Regions from separate parts of the Klebsiella sp. HN106 genome, predicted to be linked through region 1. Evidence: predicted binding sites of a transcription regulator. Region 1 holds the regulator's gene; each other region holds the start of a gene.
What was found. The regulator Fur, encoded in region 1, represses iron uptake genes when iron is present. The targets are predictions, from matches to a motif close to ATAATAATGAGAACNACTATCAA.
Positions count from the first base shown of each region.

Region 2: the regulator Fur is predicted to act here: its motif matches at 2,769-2,791, upstream of ACSIPU_RS09265 (TonB-dependent siderophore receptor).
Region 3: the regulator Fur is predicted to act here: its motif matches at 2,340-2,362, upstream of efeU (iron uptake transporter permease EfeU).

Region 1 is NZ_JBLURD010000002.1:384,330-389,985, forward strand. It holds gene ybfF (esterase) at 1-306, shown strand, start outside; gene ybfE (LexA regulated protein) at 440-733, shown strand; gene fldA (flavodoxin FldA) at 883-1,413, shown strand; gene fur (ferric iron uptake transcriptional regulator) at 1,705-2,157, shown strand; gene tcuR (tricarballylate utilization LysR family transcriptional regulator TcuR) at 2,285-3,211, shown strand; gene tcuA (FAD-dependent tricarballylate dehydrogenase TcuA) at 3,309-4,712, shown strand; gene tcuB (tricarballylate utilization 4Fe-4S protein TcuB) at 4,699-5,656, shown strand, end outside.
Region 2 is NZ_JBLURD010000002.1:558,321-563,976, forward strand. It holds gene ACSIPU_RS09250 (cation-transporting P-type ATPase) at 1-426, opposite strand, end outside; gene ACSIPU_RS09255 (DUF1158 domain-containing protein) at 930-1,178, shown strand; gene ACSIPU_RS09260 (alpha/beta hydrolase-fold protein) at 1,107-2,729, opposite strand; gene ACSIPU_RS09265 (TonB-dependent siderophore receptor) at 2,883-5,027, shown strand; gene ACSIPU_RS09270 (RamA family antibiotic efflux transcriptional regulator) at 5,064-5,405, opposite strand; gene ACSIPU_RS09275 (MBL fold metallo-hydrolase) at 5,438-5,656, opposite strand, start outside.
Region 3 is NZ_JBLURD010000009.1:91,011-96,666, forward strand. It holds gene efeB (iron uptake transporter deferrochelatase/peroxidase subunit) at 1-265, opposite strand, end outside; gene efeO (iron uptake system protein EfeO) at 270-1,397, opposite strand; gene efeU (iron uptake transporter permease EfeU) at 1,453-2,283, opposite strand; gene ACSIPU_RS20005 (NupC/NupG family nucleoside CNT transporter) at 2,556-3,740, shown strand; gene ACSIPU_RS20010 (DUF3574 domain-containing protein) at 3,870-4,304, opposite strand; gene putP (sodium/proline symporter PutP) at 4,417-5,656, opposite strand, start outside.

The DNA.
Region 1 (5,656 bases):
GGCGTGGTTCAGTTTCTGCTGAAATCCTTTGTGGATGGCCAGTGGCGTTTTAACGTACCGGTGCTGTGGGAGCAGTACGACAACATCGTCGGCTGGCAAACCGTCCCGGCATGGCCGCATCCGGCGCAGTTTATCCCCGGCGGCAACTCCCCTTACGTGACCGATGCCTGTCGTGACGCGCTGCTGGCGCAGTTTCCCGAAGCTCGGGCGCACGTTATCGCCGGCGCCGGACACTGGGTGCATGCTGAAAAACCGGAGGCTGTGATCCGCGCCATTCGCCGTTATTTGACCTCTATCGCCGCGTAACTGCCTAAAATATACTCGACCGCGCGGCTTAATGTCCGCGGCCGTTGGCGCAGCCCGCCGCCTGATGTATTATGGCGCGCTGTCTGCGTCGGCTATGCCCGATAGCTTGTTTCCCCCGAAGTCACTCTGAATCATGGCAAAAGAACAAACGGACCGTACGACATTAGATTTGTTCGCAACTGAGCGTCGGCCGGGAAGACCGAAAACGAATCCGCTTTCGCGCGATGAACAGCTGCGCATCAACAAACGCAATCAGCTTAAACGCGACAAGAGCCGCGGCCTGAAGCGCGTGGAGCTTAAGCTCAATGCCGATGCGGTCGATGCGCTCAATGAGCTGGCCGAAGCCCGTAACATGAACCGCAGCGATCTGATCGAAGAGATGCTGATGACCCAGCTGGCAGCCCTGCGCGGCCAGGATAAAGCCTAAAACCCTCAAAAAATAAGCTTTCATGTAGCAGAGTGTGCAGTTGGGCGTGATTGCTGTTTCCGCGCCCTTCTCAGTTCTGCTATCATTGCCCCTATCTGCGGGCATTACGCCACTACCACATCATTAAGTTTCAAGAGGTTATTTTACTCATGGCAATCATCGGCATCTTTTTTGGCAGCGACACCGGCAACACCGAAAATATTGCAAAAATGATTCAAAAGCAGCTTGGTAAAGATGTTGCTGATGTTCACGACATTGCCAAAAGCAGCAAAGAGGATCTGGAAGCTCACGATATCCTGCTGCTCGGCATCCCAACCTGGTACTACGGTGAAGCCCAGTGCGATTGGGACGATTTCTTCCCGACGCTGGAAGAGATCGATTTTAATGGCAAACTGGTAGCCCTCTTTGGCTGCGGCGACCAGGAAGACTATGCTGAATACTTCTGCGATGCGCTGGGCACCATTCGCGATATCATCGAACCGCGCGGCGCAACTATCGTTGGCCATTGGCCGACCGCTGGCTACCATTTTGAAGCCTCTAAAGGCCTGGCCGATGACGATCATTTTGTCGGTCTGGCTATCGACGAAGACCGTCAGCCTGAACTGACTAACGAACGCGTCGAAAAATGGGTAAAACAGATTTCCGAGGAGCTGCACCTCGAAGAAATCAAGAATGCCTGAGTCTAAACGGCGTAATCACCATATTTCGCCGAATTGATAGATAAAAGCAATCAAAGTTATAGCTACAAGTTTTTAACTTTTAATCACATATCTGTACAATGTCCTCTGATTTAACGGGGTCGCGTGAAGCACTTTGTAGCGAGTGCCTCGTTTTTGACAGCATACAAGGCCCGATGCTTGCAGTTTTCATTTCACCATGGCAGTTCTATAATGAGACGCATTACATCGGGTGATTCTCTGTATTACTTCCGCTGATGGAAGTAGATCGTTTAGCAACAGGACAGATTCCGCATGACTGACAACAATACCGCATTAAAGAAAGCTGGCCTGAAAGTGACGCTTCCGAGATTAAAAATCCTGGAAGTGCTGCAAGGACCGGATAACCATCATGTCAGTGCGGAAGACTTATACAAACGCCTGATTGATATGGGTGAAGAGATTGGCCTGGCCACCGTCTACCGCGTACTGAACCAGTTTGACGACGCCGGTATCGTCACCCGTCATAATTTCGAAGGCGGTAAATCCGTTTTTGAACTGACGCAGCAGCACCATCACGATCATCTGATTTGCCTGGACTGCGGCAAAGTGATCGAGTTTAGCGATGATTCCATCGAAGCGCGCCAGCGTGAGATTGCCGCCAGACACGGTATTCGCCTCACCAACCACAGTCTGTACCTGTACGGCCACTGTGCAGAAGGCGACTGCCGCGAAGATGAACATGCCCACGACGCGGTAGAGAAATAATCACCGCATCGTTTATCAGCCAAAGCCAGCCTGCGGGTTGGCTTTTTTTTGCCCGCCATCTGCCGCCTCTTCCTCTCGCGCCTGAATACGTTTACTGTCGGTGCATCCTGCTTTATACGGAGTGCTTATGGAGCTTCGCCAGCTACGCTATTTTGTGCGCATTATTGAAACCGGCAGTATGGGCCGCGCCGCGCTTGACCTGAATATCGGCGTCTCCGCGCTTAGCCAACAAATGGCGCGCCTGGAAAATGAACTCGCCATTCGCCTGCTACAACGGACGTCTCGCGGTGTAATGCCCACCAGCGCTGGCCTCGCCTTCTATTCACAGGCGCAGCTGGCGCTGCGTCACGCTGATGATGCGGTTCTTGCTGCGCGCGAGGCGCGGCTATCTGGCCACGTCAGCGTCGGCATGGCCCCCAGCACCGCCTCTGTGCTCGGCGTACCCTTTATCAACGCGATGCGCGAAAGCTATGCCGACGTCCGCCTGCATCTGGTAGAAAGTCTCTCCGGCAACCTTGAACGCATGATCAACACCCGTCAGCTCGATTTAGCGATCGTGTTCCAGAAGGAGAAGCTTGTGCGCTGGAGCGCCAGGCCGATTCTTGAAGAGCGTCTGTTTCTGATTGGCACCCATAAGGTACTGGCTCCCCTTCCCGACGATAGCATCTCGCCGGACCAGCTCTCCGCTGTCCCGCTGATTATGCCAAGCCTGGGGCATGGGCTGCGCGGCAGGCTGGAGGCGATGTGCCAGGAGCATGCGCTTAATGTCGATGTGGTCGCTGAAATCGACGGTCTGGCCCTGCTGATGCGCGCCGTGCGCGACGGCCTCGGCGCCACTTTGCAGCCGGGAGCAGCGATTTCTCATCTCGACGGCGAGCCCCTGAGAGTGATCGGCATCAACAATCCGATACTCAGTCGGCCTAATTTTCTCGTCAGTCTTTCCGATGATGAACTGACCCCATCGGGTCTCGCCGCGCGAGTCATACTGGCAAAAGTCATGCGTCAGCTGGTCGAATCTGGCCGCTGGCCTGGCGCCAGCCTTTACGCACACTAAACCCCTCTTTAGCAATACGCCATAGCGTCCTGCCGCCCTGAGCGCATACATTTCCATTACAAATTTAACAATAAAGCAAACCGTAATGGAGCCAAAAATGGTGGATGTACTGGTGATTGGCGGCGGCAACGCTGCGCTATGCGCCGCCTTGACCGCCCGGGAATCCGGCGCGTCCGTGCTGCTGCTGGAGGCCGCGCCGAAAGAATGGCGCGGCGGAAACTCTCAGCACACGCGGAACCTTCGCTGTATGCACGATGCTCCGCAGGATGTGCTGGTCGACAGCTATCCGGAAGAAGAGTACTGGCAGGATCTGCTGCGCGTCACCGAGGGTAATACCAACGAAGCGCTGGCGCGGCTGGTGATCCGTACCTCATCACAGTGCCGGGACTGGATGCGCCAGCACGGAGTTAACTTTCAGCCGCCGCTCTCCGGCGCACTGCACGTCGCCCGCACCAACGCCTTTTTCATGGGCGGCGGCAAGGCTCTTATAAATGCTTATTACCGCAGCGCGGAGCAGATGGGTGTACAGATCCGCTACAACACCCCGGTCCAGGCGCTCGAATTATATAACGGCGAATTCGTCGCCGCGCTGGCGGGTGAAGAAAGGATTGCCGCAAAAACCTGCGTCCTCGCCGCCGGCGGCTTTGAGTCTAACCGCGAGTGGCTGCGCGAAGCGTGGGGACAGAACGATCGCGGCGAATGGCCAGCCGATAACTTTCTCATCCGCGGAACCCGCTTTAACCAGGGCGTGCTGCTGAAATATATGATCGACGCCGGGGCTGACGTTATCGGCGATCCCTCGCAGTCACACTGCGTCGCCATAGACGCCCGGGCACCGCTCTATGATGGCGGGATCTGCACCCGCGTGGACTGCGTATCGCTGGGCGTGGTCGTAAACCGCGACGCCGAGCGCTTTTATGATGAAGGGGAAGATTTCTGGCCCAAACGTTATGCCATCTGGGGGCGGCTGGTCGCCCACCAGCCGGGACAAATCGGCTATTCAATTATCGACAGCAAAGCGATCGGTCACTTTATGCCGCCGGTTTTTCCCGGCGCCCAGGCCAATACTATCGAAGAACTGGCTCGCCAACTGGGGCTGGACGCGGCGCGTCTGGCGCAAACCATCGCGCACTATAACGCCGCCTGCGTGCCGGGCCAGTTCGATCATACCTGCCTTGATAACTGCGCAACATCAGGCCTGACCCCACCGAAAACCCACTGGGCGCGGCCCATCGATTCGCCGCCTTACTACGGTTACGCCTTGCGCCCGGGGATCACTTTCACCTACCTCGGACTGTACGTCAATGAACGCGCCGCCGTCCATTTTGCGGGCAAACCCAGCCGTAACCTGTTCGTTGCTGGCGAAATGATGGCCGGCAACGTGTTGGGCAAAGGCTATACCGCCGGCGTAGGCATGTCGATTGGTACGACGTTCGGCCGCATTGCCGGCCAGCAGGCCGCCCGTGCGGCACAGCAGGAGATACATCATGAAGTCGCTTGAAAAGTTGATTATCGACGCGCAGATCATCACCGAGCCGGAAGCGGAAGTTGAACGGGTGATGCAGGTCTGTAACGCCTGCCGCTATTGCGAAGGGTTTTGCGCCGTGTTTCCGGCCATGACTCAGCGCCTGGCTTTTGGTAAAGCGGATATTAACTACCTGGCCAACCTGTGCCACAACTGCGGCGCCTGCCTGCATGCCTGCCAGTATGCGCCGCCGCACGAGTTTGCCATTAATGTCCCGAAAGCGATGGCGGAAGTCCGCCTGGAAACCTATCAGCACTATGCCCAACCCGCGGCTTTCAGCAGCCTTTACCGTCGGGCCGGCGTGACCACGGTGCTGGCGCTGGTCGCCGGTTTGATCCTCTTTTTGCTATTGGCGATGGGGCTCAATGGCTCGCTGCTTCATCCACCGCTGGCCGGCGATTTTTACCGGATATTTCCCCATAACCTGCTGGCCTGGATGTTTGGCTCGGTCTTCATTCTGGCCATAGGGTTACTGATGAGCGGGGTGATCCGCTTCTGGCGCGAGATTTCACCGGGTCAGCCTCAGGCTATCGACATCGCTACAGCCTCGCATAATGCGCTCACGCTGAAGTATCTCGACGGCGGGCACGGTAAAGGCTGCAACGAGGCTGATGACGCGTTTACCCTGATGCGCCGCCGTTTCCATCACTTTACCTTCTACGGTTTTCTGCTCTGTTTCGCCGCCACCGTGGTGGCTACGGGTTATCACTATATCGCCGGCTGGGAAGCCCCCTACCCGTTCTTCAGCGTACCGGTTGTACTGGGCACGCTCGGCGGTATCGGCCTGCTGGTCGGCCCGGCGGGTTTGCTATGGCTAAACCTGCGCCGCTCGCCGCTGCACGGCGATGCGCGGCAAAAACCGATGGATCGCGGCTTTATTTTGCTGCTGTTTTTAACCAGCCTGACCGGACTGGCCCTGC
Region 2 (5,656 bases), 170 kb from region 1:
CGGGATGGTTTCGTGTTTACCGCTGCGCTGCACGCGCGCGTCGCTGGAGAGCATATTGCGGATGCCCTGTAGCGATTTTTCGGCATTGCTCTCCTGGATATGGCCGATCAGGGCGTTGATCACCGTGACGCCAAGAATGACAAGGGTATCGACCCAGTGCCCCATAACCGCGGTGAGCGCGGCGGCGGCCAGCAGGACGAAAATCAGGACGTCGTTAAAGTGGGCAAGGAAGCGCAGCCAGGCTGGCTTGCCTTTTTTCTCCGGCAAGGCGTTCGGGCCGAAGGTCTGCAAACGCTCGGCGGCTTCAGCGGCGCTGAGCCCGTCGACATGGCTTTTTTTCTGCGCCAGCACCGCATCAACCGTCTGCTGATATGCCCGGCGTGGCGCGACATCCCCTGAGGGGGTGGTATTATTAGTTTTGATCATTTTGGTCAAAATATATCTCCCTTAAAATTCCGTGAGGCGGAAAGCCTGGAATCATTCCGGGCCAATGAGAAAAATTTTAAACAGGCGGGAGATAATTTGAGCTTGCGCAATATTTAATCTCTCGCAAATACAAAATTTATGGTAAGTTAATTCTATAGAACAACTATTGCAGAATATTAATAAACCTAAACTAAACGAGGTCTACTATGTTTGGAATCTATCGCGGACGCCGCCTGGTGCTGTACATTCTGCTGGCCATTATTATCGCTACTCTGGTGGGATATAGCACCTATACTTTTGTAAAAGCGCTGGCTTAATAATGACGTTAATTTACATTAAAGCGTAATTAACTTAATCACAAATAAGCCCAAAATAATTAACAAAGAAATGAGTGAGAACGTTTAAATATAATACTTAAAGCGTATTTTAATTGCGTACGAAACGATATTGCATTGATTCCCTTTTTACCGGACAATATGTTTTTAACTGATGATTAACAAATAATGAAACATCCGCTAGAAACGCTCATGAGTGCCGCCGGCATTCTCCTGCTGGCTTTACTCTCCTGTCTGCTGCTGCCGGCGCCCTCGCTGGGTCTGACGCTGGCGCAGAAACTGGTGGCGACGTTCCATCTGATGGATCTCAACCAGCTTTATACGCTGATCTTTTGCCTGTGGTTTTTAGCGCTGGGCGCCATCGAGTATCTGGCGCTGCGCTGGGTCTGGCGTCGCTGGTTCTCTCTTGAGCGCTAATCCGCTCAGGTCGCGCATACCGTTGATCAGGCCTTCGCACCAGGCGACATAATCGTGGCCGCTCGAGGAGGGATGAAAGCTCACCTTATATCCCTTCTCGCTCAGTACCCGCCCGAACTCAAGCGTATTGGCATAAATACCGCCGTCCGACCCGCGGGTCTCAAATCTTCCCGCCTGTAGCCAGAAACGGACCGGATAGCGCGGCGAGTGCTGATACTGTCGGGTCAGCCAGCTGGCCTCTTCCCCTTTCGGCGCCCACCAGTACGACCCGGACAGGCTCAGTACGTTGCCAAACTGCCGGGGATAGCGCAGCGCCACCCAGGACGCGGCCAGCCCGCCGTAGCTGGATCCTGCAACCACGGTTTTTTGCCGGGTCAGGCTGAGCCCCTGGCGGTTCAGCCAGGGCAGCAGCTCATGGGCCATAAAATCGGCAAAGTGCGGATTTGGCGGCAGCTCCTTTGCCCGCCGCGGATGATCGAGGCTATCGATAAACACCACGTTAATCGGCGGTAGCCTGTGGCTGGCGATCAGGGCGTCCAGCACGTTGGCGAAGCGGTATTCGTCCTGGTAAGTTTTACCGTCAAAGAGCAGCAGGGTCCAACGCGCGGGCTGCGGCAAACGTGGGCGATAAATCATGACTTCACGCGCGTTTTGCAAAAAGTCGCTGCGCAGCTGATGGCGGGTCAGCGTCCCGTAGCGTAGCGGCTGCGCCATCCGCGGCGCCGAGCAAAAACGCGCGGGGTTAAGAGCCAGCAGGGAGTAGCGACTCCAGCGGTCGTGGGCGGCATTGACGCTATTCGGGTTTAGCGGGTCGGCCTGGGCGCTGACCAGAATAGCCCGCCGCTGCTCGCGCGCGCCGCCGGCTACCTGCGGCACATCCGGGGCGAGCTTATACTGCATTAAGGTATCGGCAGGTACGACGTAGCTACGAAACCAGACGTCAGAATCACCGAGACGAAACAGCGGATCGTGATCCCCCGCCGGCGAACCCAGAATAAACACGTTGCGGCTCGCTCCGCGCCACAAGAAGGTCACCCGCTTATGGCTGGCGTCCACCGATTCCACCATGGGCGTTCCCTCCAGTTCACGCTCCCGCCAGAAAGTCGCCGTTGAGCCTCCCGCCGCCAGTTCCTTCTTCAGCAGCTGCAGGCGCGGGCTGACCGGGTCCAGCGTCTGGATTTTGGCCAGCGCGGTGGTTTCCCGCATCTGCCACTGAAAACGCCAGCGGGCTCCTTCTTCACCGTGGAGCACCAGCGAGGAGGCGCGGTTTACCGGCAGAGAAAATAGCAGGGTTTGCTCGCCGTCCGCCGGGCCGCCCGCCAGCAGCGTGCGCAGACGGCGGTTATGTTCATCCAGCAGTCGGGCATCGGTAACGCCGGAGAGCGTCGCCGCGACGTAGTTCTCTCCCAGCCTGGGCAAGTCAAAACAGACCTCACCGCTGGCGTCGAACTTCCCCTCCAGCTCTCCCTGTAACGAAGGGGATTCACAGTTCATCGCCGCCGCCGGTAAAGCACTTAACCCCAGCAGCAGACCGCTCCACGCCGTTTTCATTGCCCGATAGTTCCTTGTAAGAATTTGTTAATAACGCTAATGCAAATAATAACTATTTGCAATAACATTAAGGCCGTTAATGATGACCGCTGAAGGATTCACTTCGATGAGGGCGGTTTTTGATGGCGATTTAACCAAGGAAAAATCATAAATATGTTTAAATATAATAAGATAACAGCATTATGGACTGCGACTCTGGCGGTATCTTCGATCGGGAATCAGGCGCTGGCGGCGGAGGAAACGCTTGTCGTCACCGCGGGCAGTAGCGAAGATCCTACAGCGCCGCTTAAGGGAATAGTGGCCACCAGGACGCTATCCGCGACAAAAACCGCCGCAGAGATCGTCAAAACGCCGCAGTCAGTATCGGTGGTTACCCGCGATCAAATGCGCGCGCTGGACGTCACCTCGGTATCCCAGGCGCTGCGCTATAGCGCGGGCGTTTTTACCGAATATCGCGGTTCATCTAACCGCAACGACGAGGTTTTCGTTCGCGGCTTTAGCTATGTGCCCAAGTTTCTCGATGGCCTGAGCTACGGCGCGACGGCCTCCTCGCAAACCGGTACTTTCGACCCGTGGCTGCTGGAACGCGTCGAGCTGGTACGCGGCCCGGCCTCGGTGCTGTTTGGCCAGGTAAACCCCGGCGGGCTGATCGCCATGACCAGCAAACGCCCTGTCAGCCAGCCGATTCATGAACTGCAGTTCCGCACCGGCAATCATCATCTTGCCGAAGGCGCTTTCGATTTTGGCGGCCCGCTGAGCGATGATGGCCGCCTGCTCTATCGTCTGAACGGGATCGCCCGTACCCAGAATAGCCAGGTTGAAGATTATAAAGAGACGCGGATGGCCATCGCCCCCGCCCTCACCTGGTATCCTGATGACGCCACGCGCATGACGTTATTAACCAGCTATCAGAAAGACCCGGATGCCGGTTACCGTAACTTCCTGCCGCGCTACGGTACGGTGGAAAGCGTCGACGGCAGCTATATTCCGCGTGATTTTAACGTCAGCGATCCCAGCTACAATCAGTCGTGGCGGGAACAAACGATGATTGGCTATGAATTTGAGCACCAGCCAGACGATACCTTTACTCTGCGCCAGAACGCCCGCTACGCCACCATCAAACAGAAGTATCGCTACCTGGTTTATTCCAGTAGCCCCGCCAACAGCTCGGTACTCTCCCGCCGCGCCCAGCATGAAACGCGCCAGACCGATGAGTTTGGCATTGATAACCAGCTCGAAGCAAAGTTTGCCAGCGGCCAGGTGGCCCATACGGTGATTGGCGGTCTGGATTACAAAACCAGTAAAGATAAGCAGTATCTTGGCCGGGCCGGAGGTTCGCAGTACGATCTCGACTGGCGCAGCCCGACCTACGGCGTTAGCGTCGATGAAAGCGCCTTCAGCCCCGCCACTAATGAACAGCAAAATCTCGATCAGGCTGGGGTCTATGTTCAGGATCAGCTGAGCTGGCAGAACTGGGAACTGTTAGTTTCCGGGCGCTATGACTGGGCGGAAGTACGCACCACCGATTTTACCGACGCCAGCAGCACCCAGCAGAATGATAATAAGTTCACCTGGCGCACCGGCCTGCTGTACGCCTTTGATTCTGGTCTTTCCCCCTATATCAGCTACAGCACCTCCTTTGAACCTAACCTGCAAACCAACCGCGCGCCTGGCGTTGGACCGTTCGATCCCAGCGAAGGCAAGCAGGTGGAAGTCGGCGTGAAATACCAGCCTGACCCAAACGCGCTAATCACCCTTGCGCTGTATGATTTAACGCAAAGTAACGTCGCCACCTACAACAGCGCCGCCGGATGGTTTGAGAATAGCGGTAAAGTGCGTTCCAAAGGGGTTGAGGCCGAAGCGCACGCGACGCTCTTTGAGAATCTCAATCTGATCGCTTCATACACTTATACCGATGCAGAAACCGTCAACACTACCGTTGTCGGTACCGAAGGGAAAACGCCAGCGCGTATTCCGACCCATATGGCTTCAGCCTTCACCAGCTATACCCTGCCGGACGGCGCGCTGAAAAGCCTGACTGCGGGAGTGGGCGTACGCTATATCGGTACCAGCTATGGCGATGCGAAAAACACCTTTAAGGTTCCGGCAGTAGATCTGTATGACGCCATGGTCAGCTATGAATTGGGCGAGCTAAACTCGAGCCTGAAAGGTGCGCAGGTACAGTTCAACGTAAACAACATCGCGGATACCAGATATGTGGCCTCCTGCGCCAGCGATAGCGCCTGCTTCTACGGCATTGGTCGGACGGTGACGGCAACGGTCAGCTACGCCTGGTAAGAACAGCCTCCGCCGGTTTCCCCGGCGGACGCTTTTTCAGTGCGCGCGGCTGTGATTTTCTTTACGGTAGGCACCCGGCGGCTGGTTAAACGTACGGGTGAAGATGCGGGTAAAAGTTTGCTGCGAGTCAAAGCCGTATTTCAGGCAAATATCGTAAACCCGCTGATCGGTATCGCGCAGATCGCGCGCCGCCAGCAGCAGCTTACGCTCGCGGATATAGCGCCCCAGACTCTCCCCTTTGTACTGTAAAAACAGTCGTTGTAAATGCCACTTCGAATAACCGGCATGGCGCGCAATATCGTCAATACGTAGCGGTTGATGCAAATTTTCATCAATCCACTCGACGATAGTATCAATGACCTGAGCGGAAATAGTCATATGTCCTCTCTCCTCCTGAACCACTCTCATCGTTAGCGCCACCAGGCGTTAAATGATTGCGTTTTATCAGCGACCCAAACCGGCTCACCCAGCATAGGCGTCAGCAGTCGCCACGGTCGCCCTGTGCTGGCCTCCGCCAGTCGTTTATACGGATCGTCCCACGTGTGTTTTGCCAGCACGAAGCGCCCGGCATGGCCCGGCAGCACCGCGCGTGCATGAATATCGTCAGCGGCCTGCGCCGTCTCTTCCGG
Region 3 (5,656 bases), on a different contig from region 1:
CCGCTTTATCACCGGCGAGGACATCAAATGCGACGATCATCATCGATGCCTGCTGCGGCGTCAGCACGCCGGCCTGGTGCAAACCATAAAACGGCTGCGCTTCCATGCGCGCATCGGGGGAGACCGTACCCGGTGAGCTTTTCTCTTTTGCCGCATGCGCCACCGGGCAGCCACCGGTCAAGGCCAGCGCGCCACCAAGCGCGCCGATCCCTTTGAGTAACCGCCGACGCGACGGTTCATTGATAGGGTATTTTTGCTCTGCCATCGACTTAATCCAGACCGAGGATCCCGCGCAGCTGGGCCAGATCTTCCGCAAGGGTGGTGATCGGGCCTTTCAGCGCGTTACGATCGGCATCCGTCAGCTTGTCGTAGGTCTCAAAACCCTCTTTGGTGCGGTATTTACCGAGGATGGCGTCAACTTTCTTGAAGTTAGCATCCACTTTTGCCAGCAGCGCGCTGTTCTCTTTTTGCAGCTGCGGACGCAGCAGGTCGACGATTTTCTGCGCGCCGTCAATGTTGGCCTGGAAGTCCCACAGGTCGGTATGGCTGTAGCGATCTTCTTCACCGCTGATTTTGCTGGCCGCCACTTCTTCAATCAAACCGGCTGCGCCGCCAACCACTTTTGACGGCGGGAACGCCAGCTCGCTGATGCGTTTTTGCAGCTCAATAACGTCAGCGTGCAGTTGATCGGCGTATTTATCCATGCCTTTGACGCTGTTATCGCCAAACAGCGCTTTTTCCAGCCGGTGGAAACCGGTGAATTTTGGATCTTCGGCTTTTTTCTCGTAGTCATCCTCGCGGGCGTCAATGCTGCCATCAAGGTCAGAGAACAGCTCAGCGATCGGCTCGATACGTTCATAGTGCTGACGCGTTGGCGCATACAGCGCTTTTGCTTTCTCGATATCGCCTGCTTTCACCGCATCGGTAAAGGCTTTGGTGCTGCTCACCAGTTGCGCAGTCTCGGCGCTAACCCAGGCTTTATAGGCGGTAATCGCTTCGCCGAGGCTAAGCAGCGCATCGGCTTTCGCGGCACCCTGGATCGCCTCTCCGGTCACCGTCAGTTTGCCTTTCGGGTTAGTCAGCAGGCCGCAGGTCATATCATATTCACCCGGCTGCAGGTTTGCCGTTAGCTTTTGCGTAAAGCCGGGGGCAATATTCTCGCGCTCTTCAACCACCATCACGCCTTTCAGGATCTCCCATTCCAGCGCTTTCTGGCTGTGGTTCTGAATGATGAACTGAGTTTTACCCGCTTTGACGGTGACGTTCATTGGCTCGCACTGTTTATCAGTAACGGTAACTTTTACCTGCGGAATATCGGCCGCCTGGGCGTAAAATGCAGAGCTGAATAGCGCGGCAACGGTAAGCTGCAGCGCAGTGCGACGAAAATGATTCATCATGATGACCATCCCTTTCGATAAGTATGTTGTAACTATTTGAATTCGCGATGCCCGACTACGCGGCTCGGGATGCGGTGGTGTTATTGCCCGACGGCAGCGCGAACAGCACCAGCGCCGGAACCAAATAGATAAAGTAGACCGCCACTTCGCTGATAGTCGGCGTTTCCTGATAGCCGAAAATCCCCTCCAGCAGCGTCCCGAAGAGCGTATGCGTCGAAATCACGTTGCTGAGATCGAAGGCGACGTCCTGAAAATGGTTCCACAATCCGGCTTCATGGAAAGCGCGAATAGCCCCGGCCGCCAGACCTGCGGCAACCAGCAAAATAAACAGGCTGGTCCATTTGAAAAAGACGCCGAGATTCATGCGGATACCGCCCCAGTAGATCAGGAATCCTAAAACGATTGCCGTTCCCAACCCAAGCATCGCTCCGATGGGCGGCCAGATACCCACATCCTGCTGGAACGCCGCCAGCAGGAAGAATACGGACTCCAGACCTTCGCGAGCGACGGCGAAAAACACCATCATCACCAGCGCCCAGCCATGGTGGTTGCCGCGCTGAAGCGCATTATCGACCGCCTGTTCAAGCTGCTGTTTGACGTTGCGCGACACTTTGCGCATCCAGAAGACCATCCAGGTCAGAATACACACCGCCACCACCGCCACGATGCCTTCGAATAATTCCTGCTCGCGTTGCGGGAATTCGCCGGTCGTTTCGTTGATAAAGATCCCCAGCCCCAGGCACAGCGCCGCCGCCAGGAAAACGCCAATCCACATAACGCTAATCCAGTTCCCGCGCTGGGTGCGTTTCAGATAGCTGGCAATCAGGCTGACAATCAGCGCGGCCTCGAGGCCTTCACGTAACATGATGAGAAATGGGACAAACATACCAAAACCCTTAAATGTGAACCGCAGTCAATTGATGCAAAGTTAGGTAAATATTTCTGATAGTGATTATCATTACAATAATCAGAAACACAAGTGAAATGTGTAGGGAATGATGACGATTTGTAAATTAATCGCTAACAAATAATGAGCTACGGAATTATTTCTCTGCCTTAAGCCATCCCTGCAGGATAAGGGGATTTTTTGCGCCGGATATTTACCCGGCCGAAGAGCTGTGGCTAAATGGCGACCTTATTTACTGCGAAATGAACAACATGACTCAATTCCTGCACTTCCTGCTGGCGCTGGCGGTTATCCTCGCGCTCGCCTGGCTTGCCAGCTACGACCGTAAAAAAATCCGCATTCGCTATATTATCCAGTTAATTATTATTGAAGTTGCGCTGGCTTTCTTTTTTCTCCACGCCGAAAGCGGCCTGTGGCTAGTGAAAAATATCGCATCCTTTTTTGAATCACTGCTCGGCTTTGCCGCCGAAGGCACCAACTTTGTATTTGGCGGCATGAGTGAAAAAGGGCTGGCGTTTATTTTCCTTGGCGTGCTGTGCCCTATTGTCTTTATCTCCGCGCTCATCGGTATTCTTCAGCACTGGCGTATTCTGCCGATTTTTATTCGCCTGATTGGTACCCTGTTATCGAAAGTTAACGGTATGGGTAAGCTGGAATCTTTCAACGCGGTCAGTTCGCTGATCCTCGGGCAATCAGAGAACTTTATTGCCTATAAGGGCGTGCTCGGCGATCTCTCTTCGCGCCGCCTGTTCACCATGTCGGCCACTGCAATGTCGACGGTTTCGCTGTCCATTGTCGGCGCTTATATGAGTATGCTCGACGCGAAATATGTCGTTGCCGCGCTGATCCTGAATATGTTCAGCACTTTTATTGTGCTGTCGATCATTAATCCGACGCGACCAGGCAGCGAGGAAGAGATCAAGCTTGAGAAGCTTCATGAATCGCAGAGCTTCTTTGAAATGCTCGGTGAATATATTCTGGCCGGATTCAAAGTCGCCATGATTATTCTGGCGATGCTGATTGGCTTTATCGCCTTAATTAGCGCCATTAACGCGCTCTTCGCCACCCTGTTTGGCCTGAGCTTCCAGCAGATACTCGGCTATGTCTTCTATCCGCTGGCGTGGCTGATTGGTATCCCGCTAAGCGATGCGCTGAACGCCGGCAGTATTATGGCGACTAAGCTGGTGGCCAATGAATTTGTCGCCATGATTGAGCTACAAAAAATCGCTGCCAGCATGACGCCGCGCGGGCTGGGTATCTTATCAGTGTTCCTGGTCTCCTTCGCCAACTTCGCTTCTATCGGCATCATCGCCGGGGCGATTAAGGGTCTGAACGAGCAGCAGGGGAATATCGTTTCCCGCTTTGGCCTGCGGCTGGTGTATGGCGCAACGCTGGTCAGCCTGCTCTCTGCCAGCTTTGCTGGTCTGGTACTGTAACCGCAGTTATTGCCTGTGATCCCGGGGGCGGCGCAGAGCGCCTTGCCCGGGCTGGCAGCTCGTACGAGCTGAGGTTGCGTAGCCCGGGTAAGGCATTAGCCGCAACCCGGGTCTTTCATCAGATGCAAATTAAAAGTGCACGCAGACCGGCTGGTCAACGCGCATGACCGACTCCTGTGCAAAGCGCGATTTATAGGTATTGCGCAGCGCCTCAATCCCCTCTTCGCTCTTCGCATCTTTGCCATGGATCAGCATCAGCGCCTTGCTCTGCTCGCGCGCCACGGTTCCGTCATTGCCGAGCCACTGACCGCGCGCGTCAAAGACCGTCAGGCCATCGCGAAAGCGCGTCGTCACGTCGCGATCAACGAACTGCTGCCACTCCTGGGCGGTAATGTCCTTCCCGGCCGGACGGCTTAAGCCAAAATAGAGCGTGGTTTGCACCATGGCGTTATCCGCCGGGCAGGCGTCAGCATCCGCCGCCGGAGCCATCTTCGCGGCGGGCGCTACGCAGCCGCTTAAAATCCCTGCCAGTACTAACGCCATCGCACCCTGTTTGACACTCATCTTGCTACCCTCATTGATATTTATGCTCAGATATCAGCGTATTTTCAATCGATTAGCAAGAGTCACAAACAATAAAGCCCGCATGATGCGGGCTTGATGATGCGACAGAGCATTACTCGGCGGTCGCGCGCACCGGCGGCGCGGAGTGGTAATGGGCGTCCGCTTCGGCAAAGCGTTTTTGCATTTCTGCGGAAGGCGCTTTACCCAGCAGGCTGAAGACCACAATTCCGATGCTACCGAAAATAAAGCCCGGGATAATTTCATACAGGCCCAGCCAGGCGAACTGTTTCCAGACAATCACCGTGACGGCGCCGATGATCATCCCGGCCAGCGCGCCGTTACGCGTCATTCGCGACCACATCACCGAGAACAGCACCACCGGACCAAACGCAGCGCCGAAGCCGGCCCAGGCGTAGCTCACCAGCCCCAGCACACGGTTCTCCGGGTTCGCTGCAAGGGCAATGGAGACCAGCGCCACGGCCAGCACCATAAAGCGGCCAACCCATACCAGCTCCTGCTGACCGGCATTTTTACGCAAAAACGCTTTATACAGATCTTCGGTGATGGCGCTCGAGCAAACCAGCAGCTGGCAGCTCAGGGTCGACATGACCGCCGCCAGGATCGCCGACAGCAGAATCCCGGCAATCCACGGGTTGAACAGAATCTGCGCCAGTTCGATAAAGACGCGTTCAGCGTTCTGATTAACTGCGCCCGCCACGCCCGGGTTGTTGTTGAAGTAAGCGATGCCGAAGAAGCCAACGGCTACGGCCCCCGCCAGGCAGAGGATCATCCAGGTCATGCTGATACGACGGGCGTGTACGATGCTATGGTGCGAGTCCGCCGCCATAAAGCGCGCCAGGATATGCGGCTGGCCAAAATAGCCCAGCCCCCAGCCCATCAGCGAAATAATCGCCACGAAGTTCAGCCCTTTCAGCATATCAACGTTCTCAATGCTCTTTTGCTTGATAACCTCCAGCGATTCGCCAAAGCCGCCGACCGAAATAATCACCATGACCGGCGTCAGGATCAGGGCAAATATCATCAGGCTGGCCTGGACGGTATCGGTCCAGCTCACCGCAAGGAAACCGCCGACGAAGGTATAAATAATGGTTGCCGCCGCGCCGGCCCACAGCGCGGTTTCATAGCTCATGCCAAAGGTGCTTTCAAACAGACGCGCGCCGGCCACAATACCGGATGCGCAATAGATGGTGAAAAATAACAGAATCACCAGCGCCGAGATAATTCGCAGCACCCGGCTTTTATCTTCAAAACGGCCGGTGAAATAATCCGGCAGCGTCAGCGCGTTATTATTCACCTCGGTGTGTACCCGCAAACGCCCCGCCACCAGCTTC